2 regions of the Arthrobacter sp. MMS24-T111 genome follow, and region 2 is predicted to be linked to the other one. Evidence: riboswitches for the same ligand, from Rfam matches in the RefSeq annotation. Region 2 holds a riboswitch; the other holds the start of a gene.
What was found. Region 2 has a riboswitch for glycine ahead of ACX5I6_RS07250 (amino acid permease). Riboswitches for the same ligand answer to the same signal wherever they lie in the genome.
Positions count from the first base shown of each region.

Region 1: another riboswitch for glycine. It lies ahead of gcvP (aminomethyl-transferring glycine dehydrogenase); the one in region 2 lies ahead of ACX5I6_RS07250 (amino acid permease).

Region 1 is NZ_JBTZRO010000001.1:195,659-205,789, reverse strand. It holds gene ACX5I6_RS00940 (Dps family protein) at 1-119, shown strand, start outside; gene ACX5I6_RS00935 (MFS transporter) at 195-1,754, opposite strand; gene ACX5I6_RS00930 (TetR/AcrR family transcriptional regulator) at 1,838-2,374, shown strand; glycine riboswitch at 2,485-2,581, shown strand; gene gcvP (aminomethyl-transferring glycine dehydrogenase) at 2,771-5,629, shown strand; gene gcvT (glycine cleavage system aminomethyltransferase GcvT) at 5,701-6,849, shown strand; gene ACX5I6_RS00915 (L-serine ammonia-lyase) at 6,920-8,359, shown strand; gene ACX5I6_RS00910 (TspO/MBR family protein) at 8,417-8,959, opposite strand; gene ACX5I6_RS00905 (lipid II:glycine glycyltransferase FemX) at 9,081-10,131, shown strand, end outside.
Region 2 is NZ_JBTZRO010000001.1:1,559,237-1,569,367, reverse strand. It holds gene ACX5I6_RS07265 (DUF445 domain-containing protein) at 1-919, shown strand, start outside; gene ACX5I6_RS07260 (LamB/YcsF family protein) at 1,071-1,820, opposite strand; gene ACX5I6_RS07255 (hypothetical protein) at 1,804-2,607, opposite strand; gene ACX5I6_RS07250 (amino acid permease) at 2,686-4,212, opposite strand; glycine riboswitch at 4,261-4,356, opposite strand; glycine riboswitch at 4,357-4,455, opposite strand; glycine riboswitch at 4,747-4,847, shown strand; partial or broken gene gcvP (aminomethyl-transferring glycine dehydrogenase) at 5,006-7,887, shown strand; gene gcvT (glycine cleavage system aminomethyltransferase GcvT) at 7,893-9,041, shown strand; gene gcvH (glycine cleavage system protein GcvH) at 9,094-9,477, shown strand; gene glyA (serine hydroxymethyltransferase) at 9,474-10,131, shown strand, end outside.

The DNA.
Region 1 (10,131 bases), 1.4 Mb from region 2:
ATCCCACCTCCGCGGACCTTTTGCACGAGTTCATCGCCCGGCTGGAGCAGTTTGCCTGGATGGTGCAGGCCGAAAACATGAAGCCAACCGCCAAAGTGACTGCCGCCGACTCCAAGTAGGCCAAGCGTCCCGCTCTCGGGCGCCCGGTACCGGAATTGATCCGGCGCCGGGCGCCCTTTGCGGTCCCGTGCGGGTCAGGTGGCCTTAGGTACCTTCCGGAGCACGACGGCGGCGAGGACTGCCGCCGTCGCCATCAGTACCAGCCCGATTGCCGCGGTGATGTGCACGCCGGAATCGAATGCCGCCGCCGCAGCGTCCCGGACCGCGTCCGCCAGCGGTCCCGGCAGGATGGCGGCCGCTTCCATGGCGCCCGCCAGCGTTTCCCCGGCGTTGTGCAGTGCGGAGCCCGGGAGCATGCCATCCAATCCTGCCGGGAGGCGCAGGTTGTGCTGGTAGGAGGCCGTCAGGATGGAGCCCAGGACCGCCGTCCCCAGCAGTGAGCCCACCTCGTATCCTGTTTCGGAGATGGCCGCTGCGGCGCCTGACTTTTCCGGGGGCGCGGAGCCCAGGATGAGGTCATTCGAAATGGTTTCCGCCGTCCCCACGCCCAGCGCCAGGACCAGGAGCGCTGCCAGCAGCAGTGCAGGTCCGCCGTCGTGGTTTCCGAACGCCACCAGGGTGTAGCCCGTGGCACTGAAGGCCAGCCCCGCCGCCACCACGTACCCCGGACGGACCTTGCGGACCAGCGGCACCACCACAAGGCCGGCCACCACCGTGGCTGCCAGCGCCGGAATCATCGCCACGCCCGCGGCTGACGGGCTCAGGCCCTCAAGGAGCTGGAGGTGCTGGGCAAGGAACAGGATGAAGCCATTGAAGGAAAACAGGGCCAGGATGTTGGCGCTGATGGCCATGCTGAACACCCGGTTCCGGAACAGCGACATGTCCAGCAGGGGGTGTTCCAGGCGTTGCTGGCGCCGCACGAACACTACGCCCATCGCCACGCCGAACGCCATGCTGCCAAGGCCTGCCGGGCCCGGACCTTCGGTGGCAACATCCTTGATGCCGTAGACCATGGGAACCATCACCAGCATAGACAGCAGGATGCTGGGGACGTCCACCCTGCCCGGCGATGGGTCCTTGGATTCCGGGATCAAGGTTCTCCCCAGTGCCAGCAGGGGAAGCATCAGGGGTACCGCCACCAGGAACACGGCGCCCCACCAGAAATGCTCCACCAGCCAGCCGCCGAAGATTGGGCCCAAGGCCGCGCCGCCGGAGAATCCGGCAGCCCAGACGGCGACGGCCATCCGCCGGCGGTTGGGTTCAGGGAAGATGTTGCGGATCAGCGACAACGTGGAGGGCATCAGCATCGCCCCGAAGAACCCCAGGGTGGCCCGCCCGGCGATCAGCCACTCCGCGGTGGGCGCAAAAGCCGTCGCGGCGGATAACCCGGCAAAGCCCGTGCTGCCGATAATGAGCAACCGGCGCCGCCCGATCCTGTCGCCAAGGCTTCCCATTGAGACCAGGAGTCCGGCCAGTACCAGCGGATAGGCGTCGATAATCCACAGCAGGTGGACGCCGGAGGGTTCCAGGGCGCGGGTGATGGCGGGCAGGGCGAATGTCAGTGCGGTGTTGTCCACGGCGACGAGCAGCACTGGGAACATCAGCAGCCCCAGTGCGAGCCAGTCGCGCCGCGGGGAGCGCGCGGCCGCTCCGCCGGTGCGTGCGGGCGCCAGGGTCGAAGGGGAAGTCGTCATGAAATAACTATACCGTCCAGACGGTACAGTTTGAAACTTTGCCGTTTCCCGTTTCCACACCGGCGGAGGGCATGATGGGAAGCATGCCCCGAAAGCCTGTAGCCCGAGACGCGGTCCTTGACGCCTTCGAAACCCTCCTGATCGAGGTGGGGGAGCGGGCGGCCACGCTGGATGCGGTGGCCAGGAAGGCTGGGGTGTCCAAAGGTGGACTGCTCTACCACTTCCCCAACAAGGAAGCGCTCATCGAAGTGCTCCTGGACCGTTTGGACGGGCTGGCCAAGGAGGACGCCGACGCCATGGCCGGGGCCGCCGAGGGGGCGGCCGCCTACTTCATCCGCTCTTCCGTCTGGGCGGACACTCCGCTGGATCGGGCCATCGTCGCCGCCACCAGGCTGGCGGAAGTAGCGCACCAGGAAACCCGGCGCCGTTTCGCAGCCATCCAGCAGCGGTGGCTGGATGAGATCGCGGCCGACGTCGGGCCCGGACTGGCCAAGGCGGTCCTTTACATGGGGGACGGGCTGTATTTCAACGCCATGCTGTCCGTTGGCCCGGCGCCGCAAGGGGGAGCGGCCGCTGACGTGGAGGAACTCCTGGCGGCCCTGGAGCGGCTCCGCAGGTAGCCTCCGCCATTTGCCGTGAAGGGTTGCGGCATAGGACAATTGAATGTTGTGAGGGCTGTCACCGGCCCGCATGATCCAGCACATGGCTGGTTTAACAAGTGAATAGCCTTTGATCTGCGGCGGGAGAGTTCTGCCGGTGTACAGGCAGGCGCCGTAGGAGCAAATCCTCCCCAGGAATCTCGCAGGCCCCCGTACCGCCGCGGCGAGGCGCCTCTGGAAAGCAGCAGGCGGTTCCCATGGCCCCCAATCGGGGGTCTGGAGCCGGTGTGCTCACCGACGGTGCAAGCGGGTCCTGCCAGGCAGGCACCGCGGAATCTCTCAGGTCCAATACAGAGCGGGGAGGAACCCGAATCGCTGTGGCGTACCCTGCGCCGCCTGAGTAAATGGAGTTCCTTCGTGCCGGTTAGCCCAGCCTCCACCACCTTCGTAGACCGCCATATCGGCGCGCGCCGCCAGGACGACGTCGACACCATGCTCAAAGCCGTTGGCTACGACACTGTCGACTCCCTGGTTGACACCGCCGTCCCCAAGGTCATCCGCCAGGAAACCGCCCTCCGCCTGCAGGACGCCCTCAGCGAGGTGGAGGTCCTGGCCGAGCTGCGCAAGCTTGCCGCGAAAAACAAGACTGCCGTGCAGATGATCGGGCAGGGTTATTACGACACCGTGACGCCGCCGGTGATCCGCCGCAACATCCTGGAATCCCCGGCCTGGTACACCGCCTACACCCCGTACCAGCCGGAAATCTCGCAGGGCCGGCTCGAGGCGCTGCTGAACTTCCAGACCATGGTCCAGGACCTGGTGGGACTGCCCATCGCCAACGCCTCGCTGCTGGATGAATCCACCGCCGTGGCGGAGGCCGTCCTGCTGATGCGCCGCGCCAACAAGTCCGCGGCGGCCAAGGACGGCAAGACCGTCCTGGACATCGACGTGCTCCCGCAGACCATCGCCATTGTCAAGGGCCGCGCCGAGGCGCTCGGCTTCGAGGTGGAGGTCGCCGACCTCTCCCAAGGCCTGCCCGACGGCGACATCAATGGCGTCGTGCTGCAGCAGCCCGGCGCCTCCGGCCGCGTGTGGGACCAGTCCGCCGTGATCGCCGCCGCCAAGGACCGGGGCGCGCTGGTGACGGTGGCCGCCGATTTGCTGGCGCTGACCCTGATCACCCCTCCGGGCGAACAGGGCGCGGACATCGCCGTCGGCTCGGCCCAGCGTTTTGGCGTGCCGTTGTTCTTCGGCGGCCCGCACGCCGCCTACATGGCTGTCCGCAAGGGCCTGGAACGTTCCCTGCCCGGCCGCCTGGTTGGGGTGTCAAAGGACGACGCCGGTGTTCCCGCCTACCGTCTGGCTTTGCAGACCCGCGAGCAGCACATCCGCCGCGAGAAGGCCACGTCCAATATCTGCACGGCCCAGGCGCTGCTGGCCATCGTTGCGTCCATGTATGCCGTGTACCACGGCCCGGAGGGGTTGAAGGCGATCGCGGAAACGGCGCATGGCCACGCCCGTACCCTCGCCGCGGCGCTCAAGGCCGCCGGCCTGGACGTCCTGCACACCTCCTTCTTCGACACCCTGACGGTCCGCGTTGCCGGCCGCGCGTCAGCAGTGATCTCCGACGCAGAGGCCCGCGGCATCAACCTGCGGCGCATCGACGCCGACACCGTAGGCATCTCCCTCGACGAAACCACGACGCCGGCCATCGTCGCCCAGGTTGCCGACGTCTTCGGCGCCCCGGTTGCCGAGGTCCACGGCGAGGGCCAGGGCTTCGGTCTTGAGGCCGCCGTCGTGCGTTCCTCGGCCTATCTGCAGCATCCGGTGTTCAACACGCACCGGTCCGAAACCCAGTTGTTGCGTTATATCCGCAAGCTCTCTGACCGTGACCTGGCGCTGGACCGGACCATGATTCCGTTGGGTTCGTGCACCATGAAGTTGAACGCCACCGCCGAGATGGAAGCGATTTCCTGGCCGGAGTTCGCCTCGATCCACCCGTTCGCCCCGGACTCCCAGACCGAGGGCTGGCGCGAACTCATCACCGGCCTGGAAGCGGACCTTGCCGAGATCACCGGGTATGACCAGGTCTCCATCCAGCCCAACGCCGGCTCCCAGGGCGAACTCGCCGGCCTGCTGGCGATCCGCGGCTACCACCACTCCCGGGGCGAGCAGCAGCGCACCGTCTGCCTGATCCCGGCCTCGGCGCACGGCACCAACGCCGCCTCCGCCGTCCTCGCCGGCATGAAGGTCGTGGTCGTGGCCACCGCCGCTGACGGGACGATCGACCACGAGGACCTGACGGCCAAGATCGAGGCGAACAAGGATGTCCTGTCGGCCATCATGATCACCTACCCCTCCACCCACGGCGTGTTCGACGGGGATGTGAGGGAGGTCTGTGACGCCGTCCACGCCGCGGGGGGCCAGGTCTACATTGACGGGGCCAACCTGAACGCCCTGGTGGGCCTGGCCCAGCCGGGCCGGTTCGGCGGGGACGTCTCGCACCTGAACCTGCATAAGACCTTCTGCATCCCGCACGGTGGCGGGGGACCCGGTGTGGGCCCGGTCGCTGCGAAGGCGCACCTGGCACCGTTCATGCCCGGCGATGCGAACAAGGCCGCGCACGAGCCCGGGCACGGGGTGGCGATTTCGGCGTCCCGGTTCGGTTCGGCCGGGGTGCTGCCGATCTCGTGGGCGTACGTGAAGCTGATGGGCGGGCAGGGCCTGACCGAGGCCACCAAGTCCGCGCTGCTGGCCGCGAACTATGTCGCGTCCCGCCTGAACGAGTACTTCCCGGTCCTCTACACCGGTGAGGGCGGGCTGGTGGCGCACGAGTGCATCCTGGACCTGCGCGAACTCACCGCGAAGACCGGGGTCACGGCCGAGGACGTGGCCAAACGGCTGATCGACTTCGGGTTCCACGCCCCCACCCTGTCCTTCCCCGTCGCGGGCACCCTCATGGTGGAACCCACCGAGTCCGAGGACCTGGCCGAGATCGACCGCTTCATCGAAGCCATGATCACCATCCGCCAGGAAATCGACCAGGTGGCCAACGGCGACTTCGCCGTCACCGACTCACCCCTGCGCCACGCACCCCACACGGCTGCCGCCGTCGTCAGCTCCGACTGGGACCGCGCCTACCCGCGCGAGCAGGCCGCGTTCCCGGCCCACCACAAGCAGGACAAATACTTCCCGCCGGTGGGACGCATCGACGGCGCCGCCGGCGACCGCAACCTCATCTGCTCCTGCCCGCCGCTGTCCGAGTTCGAGAACTAGACCGCTCCGGTGGTTGAGCCGGCCGGCACCCGGTTTCGGCCGGCTCAACCACCGCTCCCAAAGGACTTTCAATGACTGAGAAGTACACCGCGCTCTACGACGAGCATAAAAAGCTCGGCGCCTCCTTCACGGACTTTGGCGGCTGGCAGATGCCGCTCAAGTACAGCTCCGAACTGGCCGAGCACCACGCCGTCCGCCAGGCCGCCGGGCTGTTCGACCTCTCCCACATGGGAGAAGTCTGGGTCACCGGCCCCGACGCCGCCGCCTTCCTGGACTACGCCCTGGTGGGCAAGATCTCCGCCATGGCAGTGGGCAAGGCCAAGTACTCGCTGATCTGCAACGAAGACGGCGGCATCATCGACGATCTCATCACCTACCGCCGGCCGGCAGCAGCGGATGGCACCGACGTCTTCCTGGTGGTCCCCAACGCAGGAAACGCAGACACCGTCGCAGCAGCTTTGCAGGAACGTGCCGCACGGTTCGACGTGAAGGTGGAGGACGCCTCAGCCCGCACGTCACTGATCGCCGTCCAAGGCCCGGCAGCAGAATCGATCCTGCTGCGGCTGGTTCCGGCAGCGCGGCATTCCCTGGTGACAGAGCTGAAGTACTACGCCGCCGTCGAGGTCCCCTTCCTGGTGGGCGGTGCGGGCCTGGACCTGCTGCTGGCCCGGACCGGGTACACCGGCGAGGACGGCTTCGAGATCTTCGTGGACAACGGGGACGCCCCGGGCCTCTGGCAGGCGCTGATCGCCATAGCCGACGAGGGCCAGCTCACCCCCGCAGGGCTCGCCTCCCGCGACTCCCTCCGCCTCGAAGCGGGAATGCCGCTCTACGGCAACGAACTCTCGCTGGAAGGCGACCCGTTCGCCGCCGGCCTGGGCGCCGTCGTCGCGCTGTCCAAGGAAGGCGACTTCGTCGGGAAGGCCGCGCTTGCAGCCAAGAAGGAGGCCGGTGCGGGCAGCACCTCCGGCCGCCGCCTCGTGGGGCTCACGGGCCGGGGACGCCGCGCCGGCCGCGCGCACTACCCGGTCCTGAAAGACGGCGCCACCGTCGGTGAAGTCACCTCCGGCCAGCCTTCGCCCACCCTGGGCTACCCGATCGCCATGGCCTACGTCGACGTCGAGCATTCGGCGCCGGGAACTTCCCTCGAAGTCGACCTGCGCGGTAAGGCCGAACCCTTCGAAGTCGTCGGCCTCCCGTTCTACAAGCGCCAAAAATAGCGCCGGACAGCCGGTGGTTTCGCTTGTCGAAACCCCGCCCCACCACCCGTTTTAGTTAGGAACCAATCGCATGGCTGTTGGCGTTTTTGATCTGTTTTCGATCGGGATTGGGCCTTCGTCCTCTCATACTGTGGGGCCGATGCGCGCTGCTGCCGTTTTTGCGGAGGAACTCAAGGCCTCGGGTGCGCTGGCTCACGTGGCGTCGTTGCGGGTGGATTTGTATGGCTCGTTGGCGGCCACGGGTCATGGGCACGGGACGATGACCGCGATCCTGTTGGGCTTGGAGGGGTTTCACCCGGAGTTGATCCTCCCGTCGGAGGTGGAGGAGCGGCTGGCCGCGATTGCCGGGACGGGGACCTTGCACCTCGCCGGCGCCGTGCCGCTGCCGTATGGGGTGAAGGACATGGTGCTGCGGCCCCTGACGGTATTGCCCCGGCACACGAACGGGATGACGTTCACCGTCACCGATGCTGCCGGTGCGGTGGTGCATGCCGCGACGTTCTTCTCGGTCGGTGGCGGGTTCATCGTCCGGGAGGGTGAGGAAGACGCGGCCCGGCAAGAACTGGAGGAGTCCAAGAAGGAGCTTCCGCTGCCGTTCCGGACCGCGGCGGAACTGTTGGAGCATTGCGCAGTGACCGGGTTGGGAATCGCCGACGTGATGCTGGTGAACGAAAAAGCCTCCCGCGGCGAGGAGGAGATCCGGGCCGGGTTGCTGCACATCTGGTCCGTGATGGAAGCCTGCGTCGCGGCCTCGCTGAAGCGTGAGGGCGTGTTGCCGGGCGGCTTGAAGGTCCGCCGCCGCGCCCCTGACTGGTTTGAGCGGTTGAAGAAGGAATGCGCCGACGGACAGGACACGGACCAGGACGCCGCGTGGGACGCGGGCCCGTTCGATCCCCGGTATTGGCAGGAATGGGTTAACTTGGTGGCGCTGGCCGTGAACGAGGAGAACGCATCCGGTGGCCGCGTGGTCACCGCCCCGACGAACGGGGCGGCCGGGATCATCCCTGCCGTGTTGTTCTACGCCCTGCATTTCGCTCCCGGCATGGACAAAGCCACCGGCGCTGACCGCGACGACGTCGTGGTCAAGTTCCTGCTCGCCGCCGCCGCCGTGGGGGTGCTGTACAAGGAACAGGCCTCGATCTCCGGGGCCGAGGTCGGCTGCCAGGGCGAGGTGGGTTCCGCGTCCTCGATGGCCGCCGCGGGCCTGGCCGAGGTCATGGGCGGGACCCCGGCGCAGGTGGAGAACGCCGCTGAAATCGCGATGGAACACAACCTGGGCCTGACCTGCGATCCGATCGGCGGGCTGGTGCAGGTGCCCTGCATCGAACGGAACGCGATCGCGGCCGCGAAGGCGATCAACGCCGCGAAGATGGCGCTCTGGGGTGACGGGACCCACCGGGTCTCCCTGGATGAAGTCATCATCACCATGCGCGAAACCGGCAAGGACATGTCCCACAAATACAAGGAAACCGCCATGGGCGGCCTCGCCGTCAACGTCGTCGAATGCTGACCACAGCCGCCGCTTTCCGGAACCCGGGCGGCGCTTCCTAGTTGTGGGCGGCGCTTCCTAGTTGTGGGCGGCGGCCCACCAGTTCAAGGAAGCGGCAAACACCAGCCAGGAAATGTATGGCAGCAGGAGTATCCCGGCGGTCCGGCTGATGGGACCAAAGAAGAGGACCGTGACCGCAACGGCGGAAATGAGTGCCAGGATGATGCCAAACCCAAGCCACAGGGCAAGAGTTCCAAGGGCAGGGTAGAGGGCGAAGAACGCAGGGGTCCAGGCAAGGTTGAGGAGCAACTGGATCCCGTAGGCGGTGAGGGCGCTCCGGGTCTGTTCCGTCCGCTTGCGCCACACCAGCCAGCCGGCAACAGCCATCGCCGTGTAGAGGATTCCCCAGACCGGGCCAAACACGCCGTTGGGCGGGGACCAAGGCGCCTTGTCCGCCGTCGCATACCAGCCGTTGACGTTGCTGGCCGACGCCAGTCCGCCCAACGCCGCCACCAGCAAGGATGCCACCAGGAAGGCGGCGAGCCCGGCGATTTGGATCCCGGCGCCATAGGGCCGCCCGCGCTCCACGGAAGTGCTGCTCTGGTCCCGGTCCGGCCTCATCCTCCAACCCTTGCCGACCCCGGGCAGCCCCGTCAAGGCGCCGCCCCGTGGACGGTCGGCGCCATGCCAGGCAGCGCCGGGAGAAGGGCTCCAGTGGCTGAGGCTTTAGACTTGATGCTGCATGTCCGCACGCATCCAGACCCACCGAAACCGCGCACAAACCCGATTGGACACGGCCCCCTTGCGAGAATTCACCGCACGTTTTGCCACAGCCGAGGAAATTGAGAACTGGGACAAGCACGTCACGGCCAACCCCAACGGCGGCAACATGCTGCAGTCCGCTGCCTACGCATCGGTCAAGAACGGGACCGGCTGGAAAGTCCGCTTCCTTGTCCTGGAAGCCCCGGGAAGCTCCAGCTACAACCTGGTCCTGGAAAAGTCATTTCCCATCCTCGGACGGCTCTGGTACCTCATCAAGGGCCCTGATGTTACGGCCGCCACAGACCTGAAGGCTGCCCTCGAAGCCTGTGCGGCTTTTGTCCGCAGCCGGAAACTGAACGTTTTCACCATCAAGGTGGAACCGGACATCATCGACACCGCCGGGGCGCAGCAGGACATCCATGCGGCGGGCCTTGTCAAAGCCCCCAACATCCAGTCCAACGACTCCACCGCGCTGCTGGACATCTCCGGCAGCACCGAGGACGTGTTCAAGGCGATCTCCTCGCGCGCCCGCAACGCCGTCCGGCGCGCCGAGCGCGAGGGCTGCCAGGTGGTACGGCGGGAACAGGGCCCGGAAACCTACCGCGCCCTCTACGACCTGATGGCAGACACCGTCAACGCCAAAGGCTCCATGCCCCTGCGCAGCTACGACTACTACGCCAAGTTCTGGGACGAATTCTGCAACCGTGGCCAGGGCAACTTCTTCTTCGTCTATGAGGATGGAAGGCCCAGCGTCGGAGCCTTCGTGATCAACTACGGTGCCAAGGCAACCTACAAGGACGGCGGGTCCACCCAAAACCGCAAGCAGTACGGGGACTCGCACCTGGTGCAGTGGGAAGCCATACGCCGCATGCAGGAACTCGGCTGCACCGAATACGACTTCTGCGGCACGCCGCCGGCGGCCCGGATCAAGGACAAAACCCACAACCTGTACGGGATGGGCATGTTCAAGACCAGCTTCACCAAGACCGTCACCGACTTTGTGGGCTGCTACGACTACGTCCTGTCCCCGC
Region 2 (10,131 bases):
GCTGGCCAGCGTCAACATCGCCGGCCGTGCCGGCCAGTGGCTGGCCGCGCCGGGCGGTGCGGAGCGGGTGGCCAAGGAAGGCGCCGCCGTGATCCGCGGCGCCTTCAAGGTTTTGAATGACGACGACGTCCAGGCCGTCATCGAGGGCATGGTGCGCAAGCACCTGCTCACCCCGCCGTGGGGGCCGCCGGTGGGCAGGCTCGCCGAGCGGATCTTCCATGACGGGCACCACCACACGCTGGTGGACCTGATGGTGGACCGCGCCGCGGACTGGGTGGACGACAACCACGAGACGGTCAGCCGCCTGGTGTCCGACCGCTCCCCCACCTGGGTGCCGCAGTTCGTGGACGGGCTGGTGGGCGACAAGGTGTACGTCGAGATCTTGAAGTTCGTCCGGGCGGTCCAGGCCGACCCCAACCACCAGGTGCGGCAGTCGATCGACAAGTGCCTGAACGACCTCGCGCAGGACCTTCAGCACGACCCGGCCATGATTGCCCGGGCCGAGGACATCAAGGCCCAGGTCCTGGGTGATCCCGAGGTGCGCGAACTCGCGTCCCGCACGTGGGGCACCGTCAAGAATGCGCTGCTCGGTGCCGTGGACGATCCCGACAGCGAACTCACCATCAAGTTCAAGGCAGCTGTGCGGGATTTCGGGACCAGGCTGGTGGGCGACCCCGAACTGGCGGGGAAGGTCAACGCCTGGATCGGGGACGCCGCGGCCTACTTGGTGAAGACTTACCGCTCGGACATCGCCGGGGTCATCACGGACACGGTGGCCCGCTGGGATGCCGAGGAGACCTCGCAGAAGATCGAACTGCAGGTGGGCAAGGACCTGCAGTTCATCCGCATCAACGGCACGGTGGTTGGTTCCTTGGCGGGGCTTGCGATCTTCACGGTGGCGCAACTCATCTTTGGCTAATTGATCGGTCCACCACGAACAGTTTTCTGTGCGGCGCACATCCGATCTCGACGCGACCCGTCCTCCACGCAGCGCATATTCCTTTGCGCTCCGGATATTTGGGGTGCGCCAATGCCTTTGGGCCGCGCCACCAAATACCTGGGTCGAAGACTTACGCGAACGGCTCGAACTGGACGCCTGCTGCCTCAAGTCCTGCCCTGATCCGGACCGCCATCTCCACGGCTTCAGGTGTCCCACCGTGAATGCACAGGGAGTCCGGCCGGACCGCAATGACAGTTCCGTCCACGGCCGCCACTTCGCCTCGCGTGGCCAGGCGGACGGCCCGTTCCACAACCGCATCGACGTCGTACAGGACGGCATCGTCCTCGGAAAGCGGCACCGGGCTGCCATCGGCGCGGTAGGCACGGTCGGCGAAGGCCTCGACGAACACCGGGTGCCCCGCTTCCTTGGCCTGCTTCAGCAGCTCCGAGCCGGGGAGGCCCAGGATGGGCAGGCCGGGATCGTAGGCGTTGATGGCCGCCACCACGGCGGAGGCCTGCTCGGCCTCGCGGACAGTGGTGTCGTACAGCGCACCATGCGCCTTCACGTAGTCAACGGAGGCACCCACCGCATGCGCGACGCCGTCGAGCGCCCCCAGCTGGTACAGCACGTCGCCGAACAGCTCATCAAAACTCATATCCAGCGAGCGGCGGCCGTAGCCGGCCAGATCGCGGTAGCCGAGGTGGGCCCCGACGGTGACATCCAGTTCGTAGGCGGCCCTGCAGCTGTCCAACATGGTGATGGGGTCACCGGCGTGCAGGCCGCACGCCACATTTACGCTGGTGGCCACCTGGAACATAGCCGGATCGCCTCCTGCGGTCCAGGAGCCGAATGATTGCCCTACGTCAGCGTTGAGATCCAAGTGTGTTGCCTTCCAGCGTCAGGTTGTCCGGCGCGGCAGCGGCGGTCAGCTCGCCGGGAATGGTGTCCGGCATCGGCCCAAAAGCCTCGCGGGCGTTCCTGGCCACTGCGCGGCCCATCATGAGGTTACCGGCCCCACCCACAACAGCGCCTATCCCGAAGGGCAGGGCGCGGCCAAACAACGCCGTGCCCTGCCGCTTCAGGAGATTCTTCAGGAAGGCCGACTGGATCCGCTTGCGGACGCTCCCGAATCCCGGCACCACCATCGACTTGGACAGGACGCTCCCCCAGGCATTGCCGGCGCTGTTGCCGGCTGCCTGGCCGCTGAGGGTCCCCAGCAGCGCGGTGCCCTCTTCGCCGAGCATGATGGCCATGACCATGGTGCCGGCTTTCTCCGGGTTGGTCAGCCTGATGCCGTGCAGTTCAGCCAGTGAGGTTGCATAAAGGGCTGTGGCTTCGAGGAAGCCAACGGTGGCGGCCGCGGAAAGTCCCAGCGACGCCACGGTTCCAACGCCGGGGACGACGGCGGTGGCACCCACCAGGGCGCCTCCGCCGGCAACAGCGCGGAGGTAGTCGCGTTCTGCGATGTCCGCCAACTGCGCGGCCGTGGCCCGCGGATGCTTCTTTTGGAGCCTCCGGATGTAGCCCACCACCAAAGGCCGCTGGATCTGCACCGCTTTCAGGAGCATGTTGTGGACGCCGGGCTTGGGCTTGCCCTGGGCGTCAAACAACGCGTTATGGGCGGTTTCCTGTGCGATACGGAGTGCGGGGTTGCTGCGCCGGGCCATGGTCACCTTCATTCAAATCGACCTGCAGCGCGTGGCTGCCGTGTCATCCCATCCTAAGTGGATAAACACTAAGCATGCTTACACTTTTTGGGCCGGCTCTTCAGCGTCCGCGCGTTCGCCGCTGCGACCGGCGGCCTCGTCGGCCCGAAGCTCCGCCCGGAAGACCTCGAAGCGGGTCAGGTGCGCGGGACGGCGCCGAAGAATGGCCCACGCCACGCCAAGGATGACGAACCAGATGGGGGTCACCAGCAGAGCAGCGAGCGTATCGGGCTGGGTGGTCAGGGCCCAGAGGACGAAGGCGAAGAACGCGTACACCACCCACACGGCGGGGATGCCACCGGGCATTTTGAACTTCGAGGCCGCATGCAGGTGCGGGCGGCGGCGGCGGAAGGAGATGTAGCTGGCGAGGATGATCGACCAGACGAAGACGAAGCAGACCGCAGACACGGTGGTCACCATTTCAAAAGCCATGCCAACATCCTGGCCGGCATACATGAGGACGACGCCGGACAGCAGCAGGACGCACGACAGGAACAGCGCGTTGCTGGGCACCTTCCGTGAGGAGAGCCGGCTGAAGACACCGGGGGCGTCGCCTTCCTGGGCCAGGCCGAAGACCATACGGGACGTGGAGTAGATGCCGGAGTTCGCAGAGGACATCGCCGAAGTGAGGACCACCAGGTTGACCACTGTAGCCGCGGCACCGAGACCGGCCAGGGAGAACATCCCAATGAAGGGGCTGTGGCCTGCGGCGAACTGGGTCCACGGGGTGACTGACATCAGGATGACCAGCGCGCCGACATAGAAGAGCAAAACGCGGACGGGGATGGCGTTGATGGCCCTGGGCAGCGTGCGCTCGGGATTCTTGGCCTCGGCGGCGGTGGTGCCCACCAGTTCGATGCCCACGAAGGCGAATACTGCAATCTGGAATCCGGCCACGAAGCCCATGAACTCATTGGGGAAGAACCCGCCGTGGCTCCACAGGTTGGTGAAGCTTGCGGTGCCCGCGTCGCTCTGGAAACCGGTGAAGATCATGAAGAGCCCCACAATAAACAGGGCCGCTATGGCGACGATCTTGATGAGGGCGAACCAGAACTCGGTCTCGCCGAAGGCCTTGACCGTTGCGAGGTTCAGCAGCAGCAGGATGCCCACCGTGGCCAGGCCCGGGATCCAAAGCGGCAGCGCCGGCCAAAGTTCCTTCGAGTACCCTGCGATGGCGATGACGTCCGCGATTCCGGTGATCACCCAGCAGAACCAGTATGTCCACCCGGTGAAGAAGCCTGCCCACGGACCCAGGAGGTCGGCGGCGAAATCACTGAAGGACTTGTAGTTCAGGTTGCTCAGCAGCAACTCGCCCATGGCACGCATGACGAAGAAAAGCATGAAGCCGATGATCATGTACACGAAGATCACGGAAGGTCCGGCGGCGGAAATGGTCTTGCCGGAACCCATGAACAGGCCCGTGCCGATCGCGCCACCAATGGCGATGAGCTGGATATGCCGGTTGGTGAGTTGCCGTTCCAGGTGGGGAGGCCCGCTGCGGGCTGCCGTGCCAGCGCCCTGGCCGCGGGCTGGTTCGCTGTTGGACGTGGGGGGATGAATCGCCATGAGGAACTCCATCGATAAAGCGGCTTTTGGGGCCGCAAAGATTTGGTTCCTCCCCGCTCTGTTGTGGACCTGAGAGTTTCCGCGGCCAAAGCCGCTTGCACCGTCGGTGAGCCAAGGCCATGCCTGGCTGCTTTCCAGAGTTGCCTGTCCGCGGCGGTACGTGGGCCTGAGAGTTTCCTGGGGAGGGTTTGCTCCTACGGCGCCTGCTGGGTGTACCCGGCAGGACTCTCCCGCCGCAGGTCGAAGGCGTATTCAGTTGGGGGCCGCCGGCCTTTTAGGCCGAGGCCGGCCATGCAACGGGACAGGCGCCGACTGGTGGACTGCTCCGGATACGCTGAGCCAGCCACCGGCGGCGCCAATCCCGGGTTCAGTGTGGTGTCCGTCACGATCGAATGTCAAACCCCTCCCGACACAAGCGGGGAATGAAGGCGTCACGTGCCCACTCAAGCCCCTCACCGAACCCTGCCGATTTGCCATGGACGGGTCCGGCCCGGTACCTTGTGAGCCGAATCACCCACATTTGAATAAGCCTTTCGAGCTGTGACGGGAGAGTCCTCCCGGCGAATCACCGGACAGGCGCCGTAGGAGCAAATCCTCCCCAGGAATCTCTCAGGCCCATGTACCGTCACGGCGAGGCGACTCTGGAAAGCAACCAGGCTTCTGCCGGGTTCACCGACGGTGCAAGCGGCCCCTGCCACCAGCAGGCAACGCGGAATCTCTCAGGTCCAATACAGAGCGGGGAGGGACCCATCCCACGCCGTGCCACCCTGGCCGGCCAGATCCGGAGTTCCTCATGACGATTCATTCGCATCCAACATCGTTTGTTGACCGCCATATCGGCGCACGCCGCCAGGCCGACGTCGACACCATGCTCAAGGCCGTGGGCTACGACAGCCTTGATGGCCTGGTTGACGTGGCCGTCCCTGCGTCCATCCGCCAGGAAACTGCGCTGAACCTGACCGAAGCCCTCAGTGAGGTGGAGGTCCTCGCCGAGCTGCGCCGGATCGCCGGCCGGAACAAGACCGCCATCCAGATGATCGGCCAGGGCTACTACGACACCGTGACCCCGCCGGTGATCCGCCGCAACATCCTGGAATCCCCGGCCTGGTATACCGCCTACACCCCATACCAGCCGGAAATCTCGCAGGGCCGGCTCGAGGCACTGCTGAACTTCCAGACCATGGTGCAGGACCTCACTGCACTCCCCGTGGCCAACGCCTCGTTGCTGGACGAGGCCACCGCCGTGGCCGAGGCCGTGCTCTAATGCGCAGGGCAAATAAGGACAAGAATGCCAAGGATGGCAGGACCGTGCTCGACGCCGACTGCCTGCCGCAGACCATCGCCATCGTGCAGGGTCGCGCCGAGGCGCTCGGCTTCGAGGTGGAGGTCGCGGACCTGTCCACGGGCCTGCCGGAGGGTGCCATCAACGGCGTCGTGCTGCAGCAACCTGGGGTGTCCGGCCGCGTGTGGGACCACTCCGCCGTGATCGCCGCTGCCAAGGACCGGGGCGCGCTGGTCACGGTCGCGGCCGACCTGCTGGCGCTGGCCCTGATCACCCCTCCCGGTGAGCAGGGCGCGGACATCGCCGTCGGCTCCACCCAGCGTTTTGGCGTGCCGTTGTTCTTTGGGGGGCCGCACGCCGCCTACATGGCGGTCCGGAAGGGGATGGAACGTACCCTTCCGGGCAGGATCGTAGGAGTGTCCAAGGACAACGCCGGCACCCCTGCCTACCGCCTGGCTTTGCAGACCCGCGAGCAGCACATCCGCCGCGAGAAGGCCACGTCCAATATCTGCACGGCCCAGGCGCTGCTGGCCATCGTTGCGTCCATGTATGCCGTGTACCACGGCCCCGACGGCCTGAAGGCGATTGCCGAGACCGTCCACCACAAGGCCAGGGTCCTGGCCACCGCCCTTAGGGCCATGGGCCGCGAACTGGTTAGCGATTCCTTCTTCGACACCGTGACGGTGCGCGTTCCGGGCAAGGCTGCCAAGGTGGTCACCGCTGCCGAGGCGCGCGGCATCAACCTGCGCTTCGTTGACCAGGACACCGTCGGCGTCTCCGTCGATGAGACGACGACGGCGGCAACACTATCCGCCGTCGCCGTCGCCTTTGGTGCCGGTCCGGTGGGTGACGCCCAAGGTTTCGAACTGCCCGACGCCATCTTGCGCACCTCGGCCTATCTGCAGCATCCGGTGTTCAACACGCACCGGTCTGAAACCCAGCTGCTGCGTTACATCCGCAAGCTCTCTGACCGTGACCTGGCCCTGGACCGGACCATGATCCCGTTGGGTTCGTGCACCATGAAGTTGAACGCGACGGCTGAGATGGAAGCGATTTCCTGGCCGGAGTTCGCCTCGATCCACCCGTTCGCCCCGGATACCCAGACCGAGGGCTGGCGCGAACTCATTTCCGGCCTGGAAGCGGACCTTGCCGAGATCACCGGGTATGACCAGGTCTCCATCCAGCCCAACGCCGGCTCCCAGGGCGAACTCGCCGGCCTGCTGGCGATCCGCGGCTACCACCACTCCCGCGGTGAGCAGCAGCGTAACGTCTGCCTGATCCCGGCCTCGGCGCACGGCACCAACGCCGCCTCCGCCGTCCTCGCCGGCATGAAGGTCGTGGTCGTGGCCACCGCCGCTGACGGGACGATCGACCACGAGGACCTGACGGCCAAGATCGAGGCGAACAAGGATGTCCTGTCGGCCATCATGATCACCTACCCCTCCACCCACGGCGTGTTCGACGGGGATGTCCGGGAGGTCTGCGACGCCGTCCACGCCGCGGGGGGCCAGGTCTACATTGACGGGGCGAACCTGAACGCCCTGGTGGGGCTGGCCCAGCCGGGCCGGTTCGGCGGGGACGTCTCGCACCTGAACCTGCATAAGACCTTCTGCATCCCGCACGGTGGCGGGGGACCCGGTGTGGGCCCGGTCGCTGCGAAGGCGCACCTGGCACCGTTCATGCCCGGCGATGCGAACAAGGCCGCGCACGAGCCCGGGCACGGGGTGGCGATTTCGGCGTCCAGGTTCGGTTCGGCCGGGGTGCTGCCGATCTCGTGGGCGTACGTGAAGCTGATGGGCGGGCAAGGCCTGACCGAGGCCACCAAGTCCGCGCTGCTGGCCGCGAACTATGTCGCGTCCCGCCTGAACGAGTACTTCCCGGTCCTCTACACCGGTGAGGGCGGGCTGGTGGCGCACGAGTGCATCCTGGACCTGCGCGAACTCACGGCGAAGACCGGGGTCACGGCCGAGGACGTGGCCAAACGGCTGATCGACTTCGGGTTCCACGCCCCCACCCTGTCCTTCCCCGTCGCGGGCACCCTCATGGTGGAACCCACCGAGTCCGAGGACCTCGCCGAGATCGACCGCTTCATCGAAGCCATGATCACCATCCGCCAGGAAATCGACCAGGTAGCCAACGGCGACATCACCCTGGAGGCATCCCCGGTGCGCAACGCACCCCACACGGCTGCCGCCGTCGTCTCCTCTGACTGGGACCGCGCCTACCCGCGGGAGCAAGCCGCGTTCCCCGTTGCCTCGCTCCGCCAGGACAAGTACTTCCCACCCGTCGGCCGGATCGACGGCGCCGCCGGCGACCGGAACCTGGTCTGCTCCTGCCCGCCCCTCGAAGCGTTCGAGACTTCGACAAGCTCAATCACCGGATTGGAAGACTGATTCCCATGACCGAGAACTACACCGCTCTTTTCGAGCAGCACAAGAAGGCCGGGGCCTCGTTCACGGACTTCGGCGGCTGGCAGATGCCGCTCAAGTACGAGTCTGAACTCGCGGAACACCACGCTGTCCGCAAGGCCGCCGGGCTGTTCGACCTCTCCCACATGGGAGAAGTCTGGGTCACCGGCCCCGACGCCGCCGCGTTCCTGGACTACGCCCTGGTGGGCAAGATCTCCGCGGTCGCCATCGGCAAGGCAAAGTACTCGCTGATCTGCAACGAAGACGGCGGCATCATCGACGACCTCATCACCTACCGCCGGCCATCCCCCGAAGAGGGCGTTGACAGGTACCTGGTGGTGCCCAACGCGGGCAACGCCGCAGTGGTGGCCAAGGAACTCCTGGAACGCTCCGCCGCCTTCGACGTCACTGTGGAGGACGCCTCCGCCAACACCTCGCTGATCGCCGTCCAGGGACCGAATTCCGAAGCGATCCTCCTGACGCTGGTCCCGGCCGAACAGCACGCACTACTCACCGGGCTCAAGTACTACGCCGCCGTGGAGGTGGGCATCGCCGTCAACGGCACGGTCCAAGACCTGCTCGTGGCCCGGACCGGCTACACCGGCGAGGACGGGTTCGAGATCTACGTTCCCAACCTGGACGCGCCCGCGCTGTGGGAGGCACTGCTCCAGGCCGGCGAAGGCTCCGGCCTGGTGCCCGCCGGCCTCGCCGCCCGCGACTCGCTACGCCTCGAAGCCGGGATGCCGCTCTACGGCAACGAACTCTCCCGCTACGTCAACGCTTACGCGGCAGGCCTGGGCCCCGTGGTGTCGCTGGCCAAGGAGAGCGACTTCGTGGGCAAGGACGCCCTGGCAGCCATCAAGGCCGCCGGAGTCGGATCAACCATCGGGCAGAAGCTGGTGGGCCTCAAGGGGGCCGGACGCCGTGCCGCCCGCGCCCACTACCCCGTCCTTAAGGACGGCACCCTGGTGGGCGAAGTAACCTCGGGCCAGCCCTCCCCCACGCTCGGATACCCCATCGCCATGGCCTACGTCGAGGTCGAATTTGCTGAAGTCGGCACCGTCCTGGACATCGACCTCCGCGGCAAGCCCGAGCGCTTCGAAGTGGTGCCCCTCCCCTTCTATAAGCGCCAGAAGTAACCCCTTTTCGCCCGACCACGACTTGTTTTTGATAAAGAAGGAAAAATAGGCAATGAGCAAAGTTGTAGCTGAACTGAAATACTCCGCCGAGCACGAATGGGTTGCTGTGGACGGATCCGGGCCTGCGGGGATCGGGATTTCCGCCGTGGCGGCCGACGCCCTGGGCGACATCGTCTACGTGGATCTGCCCGAGGTCGGCTCCATCGTCACGGCCGGCGAAACCTGCGGCGAGGTGGAATCCACCAAGTCCGTCTCCGACCTCTACGCCCCGGTCACCGGCGAGGTCACCGAGATCAACGACGGCGTGGTCTCGGACCCCGCCCTGATCAACAGCGATCCCTACGGTGCAGGCTGGCTCTTCAAGGTGTCCGTCACCGAGGAAGGCCCGCTCATGTCCGCCGAGGAATACGCCGCAGCAAACGGCGGCGAGCTGTGAGCGCCCCGGCAGAAGTGGGCGCCTTCGAGCAGGTGGCCTCCCCCAGCCTGAACGCCGACCTGTCCGTCCTGGACCCTGAGGTTGCCGCCAGGATCGACGACGAGCTTGGCCGCCAGCGCGACGGCCTGGAAATGATCGCCTCCGAGAACCACACGGCCGCCGCCGTCATGCAGGCCCAAGGCTCAGTCCTGACCAACAAGTACGCCGAGGGCTACCCGGGCAAGCGCTACTACGGCGGCTGCGAACACGTCGACGTGATCGAGCAACTGGCGATCGACCGGGTGAAGGCCCTGTTCGGCGCGGAATACGCCAACGTCCAGCCGCACTCCGGAGCCCAAGCCAACGCCTCCGTGATGCACGCCCTGATCAAGCCCGGCGACACCATCATGGGCCTGAACCTGGCGCACGGCGGCCACCTCACGCACGGCATGCGCATCAACTTCTCCGGCAAGCTCTACAACGTGGTGCCGTACCAGGTCCGGGAGGACACCCACACCATCGACATGGCCGAGGTGGAACGCCTGGCCCAGGAGCACAAGCCGCAGCTCATCGTGGCCGGCTGGTCCGCCTACGCCCGCCAGCTGGATTTCGCCGAGTTCCGCCGGATCGCCGATTCCGTGGGCGCGTACCTGATGGTGGACATGGCGCACTTCG